DNA from 3 places in the Pseudonocardia sp. P1 genome. Region 3 is predicted to be linked to each of the others. Evidence: riboswitches for the same ligand, from Rfam matches in the RefSeq annotation. Region 3 holds a riboswitch; each other region holds the start of a gene.
What was found. Region 3 has a riboswitch for cobalamin ahead of PP1_RS26770 (hypothetical protein). Riboswitches for the same ligand answer to the same signal wherever they lie in the genome.

Region 1 (2,259 bases), 1.5 Mb from region 3:
GGTGCCGCGGATGTGCGCGCCGAGGCCACGGACCGGGGTCCAGTCGTTGCCCAGCCCGCCGGAGTACTTCGCGAGGAGCGCGTTGTTGCGGTAGCCGCCGAAGATCGAGTCGAGGTCGTCGTCGACGGTGGTGAGGAAGCACGACGACAGCTGCGGCCGGGTCGTGCCGGAGTTGAACAGCGTCGGGGTGGAGGCCATGAAGTCGAAGCTCGACAGCAGCTCGTAGAACTCGATCGCGCGGGCCTCGCGGTCGACCTCGCGGACGGCCAGTCCCATCGCGACCCGCAGGAAGAACGCCTGGGGCAGCTCGAACCGGGTGCCGTGCTCGTGCAGGAAGTACCGGTCGTACAGGGTCTGGAGGCCGAGGAAGCCGATCTGCAGGTCGCGCTCGGGGTGCAGCGCCGCCGTGACCCGGTCCAGGTCGAAGGTGGCCAGCTCGGCGTCGACCAGGCCGATCGCGATCGCGTGCCGCAGGTAGTCCTTCGTGTAGGACGCGTAGTCCCGGGCCATCGTGGCCTGGTCCGGGGTCTCCCGGGTGCCGGACAGGTGCGACACCGCCTCGGCGCGCAGCCGGTCCATGAGCAGCCGCGACGCGACGAGCGAGTAGTCCGGCTCCCGCTCGACGAGCGTCCGGGCCGCCATGACAAGCGCCTGCGAGAGCTCGTCGGCGGTGATGCCGTCGTAGACCGTGCGGTCCAGCTCGGCCAGCACGGGGGCGGCCTCGACGTCGTCGATCCCGTCGAGGGCCTCGGCCAGCACGGTCTCGACCCGGTCGCGGTCCAGCGGGGCCCGCGTGCCGTCCGGGCCGGTGACGTGGATCGTCGCGCTCGCCCCGCCGGCGTCGGGGCCGCTCGCACGTGCCTGCGCCTGCTGCTCGCGGTAGAGGACGTAGGAGCGGGCGACCTTGTGGTGCTCGCCGCGCATGAGCGCGAGCTCGACCTGGTCCTGGATCTGCTCGACCTGCACGACCGGCGTCGGGTGCCGGTGCAGCGCCGCGACGACCTGGCCGGTCAGCTCCTGGACGAGCGGGTGCAGCCGGGACGACGACGCCCCGGCGCCGCCCTCGACGGCCAGGAACGCCTTGGTCATCGCCACCGAGATCTTCGAGGCGTCGAAGCTCGTCTCGGAACCGTCGCGCCGGATCACGCGCAGCGCGGCCGGTGCGATGCCGTTCGGTGAGGCAGGGGGAGCGGTGGATGCGGTCACGGGCTCTCTCCTCGCGAGTCGCCGTCGGTCCGTGACCGCGCGCGAGGTGAGGAGACGGCATGGAGCACCGCACCCTGGCGCCCTCCCGCGAGGCCCCGGAGCAGCGCACACCGGGCGGTGCGCGCACCGGTGGCAGGTCTTCGGACTCACGGGTATCGGGCGCCTTCGGCGCCCGTGAGTGGTTATCGCGGCCTGAGCCGACTTTTCCACTCACGAGTGCCGCAGGCGCCCGGCCTACTGGCCGTCGCTTCCCGGGAGGATCTCCCAGTGCTCGTGACGGCGGTCGTTCCCGTTCACCGCTGCGGGGCAGTCCCGGATTCGCACCGGGTTCCCTCTTGCCTCACCGACCCGGGCGGGCCGGTGAACCACCAGCGCCGCGGACACTACATCTAGGGCTGCGCTCAGTTCGAGACCCCTAGGTGTCCGGATCTCGAGCCGATTCGTCACGCGCGGTGAACGTCGCAGGTCCGGTGCGGTCGGGCGCCTCGACACTCCACTCCGGCGGGTGACCGTCGTCGCGATCGGAGGCGGGTTCCCCTGTGGATGGAGGCCGAATAGCGTCGGGGCACAGGTGCATCCGCTACGCAGGAGGAGTTCCGTGGTCGTCGCCCCCGATCTCGACGCCGGGCACTGGCTGGCCCGGTGGGACGCCCAGCAGACCCGCTACGTGCCCGACCGCGAGGACCTGTTCGGGCTCGCCCTCGACGTCGTCGACGGGCTCGATGCCGGCCCGGGGCGGTTGCTCGACCTCGCCTGCGGCCCGGGGTCCCTGGCCTCGCGGGCGGCGGACCGCTTCCCCGGGGCCGAGATCGTCGGCGTGGACGTCGACCCGGTGATGCTCGAGCTCGCCCGCCGTACCACCGGGGACCGGGTCCGCTGGGTCGACGCCGACCTGTCCGGCCCGGAATGGACGGAGCAGGTGGGCGGCCCGTTCGACGCCGCCGTGTCGGCGACCGGACTGCACTGGCTGCAGGAGGGCGCCCTACCCGCACTCGCGGCGCAGCTCGCCGGGACCCTGCGGCCGGGCGGGGTGTTCGTGAACGTCGACACCCT
Region 2 (2,259 bases), 1.6 Mb from region 3:
GGTCAGCCGGGTCGCGTCGGACAGCGCGGCGTCGAGGTCGGTGCGCCAGACGTTGCGGCCGTCGACGACGCCGGCCAGCACCCGCTTGCGGCCCAGCCCCTCGACCGAGTCGATCCCGTCGAGGTCCGCCCGGCCCGCGACGAGGTCCAGGGCGAGCCCCTCGACAGCGGTCGACGCGAGCACCGGCAGCGCCCGGCCGAGCTCACCGAAGTACGACGCGACCAGGATCTTCGGTCGGCGTGGCGCCGACGCGAGCCGGTCGTACGCCTTCCGCAGCGCCGCGACCTCGGGGTCGGTGCGGTCGGCGGCGAAGGCCGGCTCGTCGAGCTGGACCCACTCGGCACCGGCGTCGGCGAGCTCGGCGAGCAGATCCCGGTAGACCTCGACGAGCGGGCCGAGCAGGTCCAGCGGCCGGAAGTCCTCCGGCGACCCCTCGGCAGGCTTGGACAGCAGCAGGAAGGTCACCGGCCCGACCAGCACCGGGCGGGTCAGGACGTCGGAGCGCAGCGCCTCCCGGAACTCGTCGAGCGCCTTGCGGCTCCCCGGGGCCAGTCGCGTCGACGGCCCGATCTCGGGGACGAGGTAGTGGTAGTTCGTGTCGAACCACTTGGTCATCTCGCAGGCCGGGGCGCCGGTGCGGCCGCGGGCCATCGCGAACAGCCGCTCCAGCGGATCCTCGATGCCGGCGAACCGTTCCGGCACGGCCCCGACGGCGAGCGCGGTGTCGAGCACGTGGTCGTAGAACGAGAACGTGTTGCCCGGGACCTGCCCCAGGCCGGCGTCGCGCAATCCGGTCCAGGTGTCCCGTCGCAGTCCGCCTGCCACGTCGTGCAGCGCCGAAGCGCCGGACCTCCCGGCCCAGAACGCCTCGGTCGCGCGCTTGAGCTCCCGGTACGGCCCGATCCGGGGGTATCCCAGAACGGTGCTTGCGGTGCCCGATTCGGACGAAGTCGTCACGGCCCTCTCTCCTCGCGAGCGCGGTGGGGGTGACCCGGGCCTCGCGGGAGGGCGACGTCACGACCGGGACGGCTCGGCCGTCCACACCGGACCCTGTCCGGCGGGCACGGCGATGCCCGGTCGTCCGCTCGGCCCTCCCTCGGGACCACGGATCGCGTGCACCGGCCGGCACACGCACCGTCGGCAGGTCTTCGGACTCGCGGGCGTCGTGCACGGGTGCACGTCCTACTGGCCGTCGCTTCCCGGGATCGCTCCCAGTGCTCATGACGGCGGTCGTTCCCACTCACCGCTGCGGGGCAGTCCCGGAGTCGCACCGGGTTCCCTCTTGCCTCGCCCGCCCGGCCCCTCCCGGGACCGCGCCGGCGAACCGTCGGCGGGACCGACCATAGATCAGGGATCCGGACGGGGCCAGGCCAGGCATTGCCGGACGGTGCTTGTTGCCATACAGTGGCAACACGCTCGCCCGCTCCCACCCGAGCTCCAGGGCGACCTATCCCTGCCCCCTCCGTTCGGAGGGGCGTCCTGCCCGGACGCCCGACGGGTAATCGCGATCACCCCTGTGCTCACGGCCACAGCCCCCCTAGCGTGCGGAATCGACCCATCCGCCTGCCTCAGAAAGGGCTGACATGCAGGTAGACGAGCTGCTCAAGCCGTTCCCCATCAAGGAGTTCCACCCGTTCCCGCGGGCACTCATGGGTCCCGGCTCCCACGAGCTGATCGGGCCGGAAGCGCTCAAGCTGGGCTTCAAGAAGACCCTGGTCATGACGTCGGGCCTGCGCGGCACCGACATCGTCCACAAGATCGTCGAGTCGATGAAGTACCACGGCCTCGAGGTCGTCGTGTACGACAAGGTCGAGTCGAACCCCAAGGACTACAACTCGATGGATGCCGTCGCGTTGTACCAGGAGAACAACTGCGACTCGTTCGTCTCCATCGGCGGCGGGTCCTCGCACGACGCCTGCAAGGGCGCCCGCATCTCGGTCGCCCACGACGGCCGCAACGTCAACGAGTTCGAGGGCTTCAACAAGTCCGAGAACCCGGCCAACCCGCCGCACATCGCGGTCTCCACCACGGCCGGCACCGGCTCGGAGACCTCGTGGGCGTACGTGATCACCGACACCACGACCGACCCGGACAACCCGCACAAGTACGTGGCGTTCGACGACGCGTCGGTCACCACCCTCGCGATCGACGACCCGGTGCTCTACTACGACTGCCCGGTCGACTACACCGCGCAGTGCGGCTTCGACGTGCTCGCGCACGCCTCCGAGCCCTACGTGTCGCGGCTGAACTTCCAGCCGT
Region 3 (2,259 bases):
TGATCCTCCGGTCGTTCGGCGCGGAGGCCTTCGGTGTGCTGGTGATCAGCTCGGTGACCGCGAACGTCACCGCCGAGCTGATCGCCGGGGACCGCGCGATCCTCACGCTGCCGCACTTCGAGCTGGGCAGCGCCGCGCAGCTGCCGCTCTACGCCCTGCTCGGGCTGCTCGCCGGGCTGCTCGGCTGGGCGTTCGCGCGGATCCTCTACCGGATCGAGGACGTGTGCGACGCGGTCTGGCGCGGCCCGGAGTGGCTGCGCCCCGCGGTCGGAGGGTTGTTGCTGGGGGCGTTGCTGCTGGCCCTGCCGCAGATGTACGGCGTCGGCTACCCGGTGCTGGAGGGGGCGATCGAGGGCCGGTACGTGTTCGGGTTCCTGCTCCTGCTGGTGATCGGCAAGATCGTCGCGGCGAGCCTGACCATCGGGATCGGCGGGTCCGGCGGCGTGTTCGCGCCCTCGCTGTTCATCGGCGGGACGGCCGGGACCGCGTTCGGGGTCGCCGCCGCGGCCGCGTTCCCCGCGCTGCACCTCGACCCCGGGGCGTTCGGGCTGGTCGGGATGGCGGCGGTGTTCGCCGGGGCCGCGCACGCCCCGATCACCGCGGTGCTCATCGTGTTCGAGCTGACCGGCGACTACGCCCTGATCCTGCCGCTGATGGCGGCCGTCGTGCTCGCCACCGGGCTCTCGCACCTGGTCTCGCGGGACGACATCTACACGCTCAAGCTGCTCCGGCGCGGCATCGACCTCGCCGCCGACACCCCCACCGACGAGGCGTTGCGATGGGTGACGGTCGGCGAGGTGATGCGTCCCCTCGACCCCGCCGACGACGGCGGGGCCTCCCCGGCGGACGGGCGTCCGCAGCCGGGGGCCGGTGGGCCGCTCACCCCGGACACCCCGGTGCACGACGTCCTGGACCTGCTCGCGGCGCACCGCGGGGCCGGGCTCCCGGTGCGGGAGACACCGGACGGCCCGCTGCTGGGCACGCTCGCCGAGCACGACGTCCTCGATCATCTGCGGGGTGTGGGCTCCACCGGCCGTGGTTGACCCTCGCCCGTCCGCGTGATGGGCTCGGTGACGACGACGGTGCAGGAAGCCGGTGCGAGTCCGGCGCGGTCCCGCCACTGTCATCGGGGAGCGCGTCCCCACCCACGGTCACGGCCCACCACGGGCGGGAAGGCCGGGGGCGCGTGACGATCCGCGAGCCAGGAGACTGGCCGTCGTCGCAGGAGATCCACTGGTGAGGGCGAGGACCCTCGAGGAGGTCATGCGATGAGCGACGACGCGCGCCCGGTCCTGGTCGTGCTCGGCACCGAGCCCGACGCCGGGTCCGGCCCGGCCGGTTCCGGGGTCGACGACCTGCTCGCCGAGGCGGACACCGTCTTCACGTTCCCCCGCTGGCCCGAGTCGGTCGCGCTGTTCTACGCCGAGGCGTGGCGGGTCGAGGGGGTGTCCCCGCGCGACGCGGTGGCGCGACTCACCACCTGGGCCGGCGCCGCCCCGTCCGGCACCGCGGTGCTGCTCGTGGCGGGGGAGCCGAGCTCCGACGTCGCGCTCGGCGCCGTGCTGGACGGCCTCGAACGCTGCTGCCCGGGCCTCGACGTCCGCGTCCCCGCCGGGACCCGGGTCGCGCCCCCGCACCGGAGCCCGCTGATCGGCTGACCGGGGCTCAGGCGGGTGCCTGCCAGCTGCTGAGCGGATCGGCGCGGGTCAGGACGGGGTCGGACGCGTCGAGGGTGCGGGTGCGGCCCGGGCCGGTCAGCGCGGTCTCGAACCGGACGGTCACGCGGCCGTGCCCCGCTCCCTGGACCCAGCCGTGCCCGTGCTCGGGATGGTGGACGTCGTCGCCCGCGGCCCACGGCCGGTCCGGGTCGGGCACCCGGTCCGGACGGGTGGGGCCCGGGCCGACCGTCGGCGGTGCCGGCTCGTCGGTCGCCGTCGGCGGTGCCGGCTCGTCGGTCACCGCCGGTAGCGCCGGCTCGTCGGCCGCCGCCGGCACGGTGGTGACGACGGCGTGGCCGGCGATCGTCGCGGTACCGCCCGGGGCGCCGGGCTCCGCGGCGACCGCTCCGGCGGTGCCGCGCTCCGATCCGGCGGGGCCCGGCAGCGGGGCATCGGGGCCGGGCGGCTCCACGGTGTCGCTGCTCGTCGCCGCCCGCCAGCCCTGCTCCGACGGGACCGCCTCGAACAGCGCGAGCGGCGGCTCGTCGCCGAACCCGGACACCGACACCCCGAGCAGCCGGACCCCGCCCTCGCCGACCGC

Region 1: it holds a riboswitch for cobalamin, as region 3 does, so the genes downstream of both, PP1_RS19355 (ribonucleoside-diphosphate reductase subunit alpha) here and PP1_RS26770 (hypothetical protein) in region 3, are expected to answer to the same signal.
Region 2: it holds a riboswitch for cobalamin, as region 3 does, so the genes downstream of both, metE (5-methyltetrahydropteroyltriglutamate--homocysteine S-methyltransferase) here and PP1_RS26770 (hypothetical protein) in region 3, are expected to answer to the same signal.

Annotation. Positions count from the first base shown of each region.
Region 1 covers NZ_ADUJ02000001.1:4,209,279-4,211,537, forward strand. Annotated here, with positions in the region: gene PP1_RS19355 (ribonucleoside-diphosphate reductase subunit alpha) at 1-1,206, opposite strand, end outside; cobalamin riboswitch at 1,321-1,591, opposite strand; gene PP1_RS19360 (class I SAM-dependent methyltransferase) at 1,805-2,259, shown strand, end outside.
Region 2 covers NZ_ADUJ02000001.1:4,156,895-4,159,153, reverse strand. Annotated here, with positions in the region: gene metE (5-methyltetrahydropteroyltriglutamate--homocysteine S-methyltransferase) at 1-957, opposite strand, end outside; cobalamin riboswitch at 1,123-1,344, opposite strand; gene mdo (NDMA-dependent methanol dehydrogenase) at 1,584-2,259, shown strand, end outside.
Region 3 covers NZ_ADUJ02000001.1:5,749,283-5,751,541, forward strand. Annotated here, with positions in the region: gene PP1_RS26765 (chloride channel protein) at 1-1,043, shown strand, start outside; cobalamin riboswitch at 1,064-1,232, shown strand; gene PP1_RS26770 (hypothetical protein) at 1,269-1,658, shown strand; gene PP1_RS26775 (DNA polymerase IV) at 1,666-2,259, opposite strand, start outside.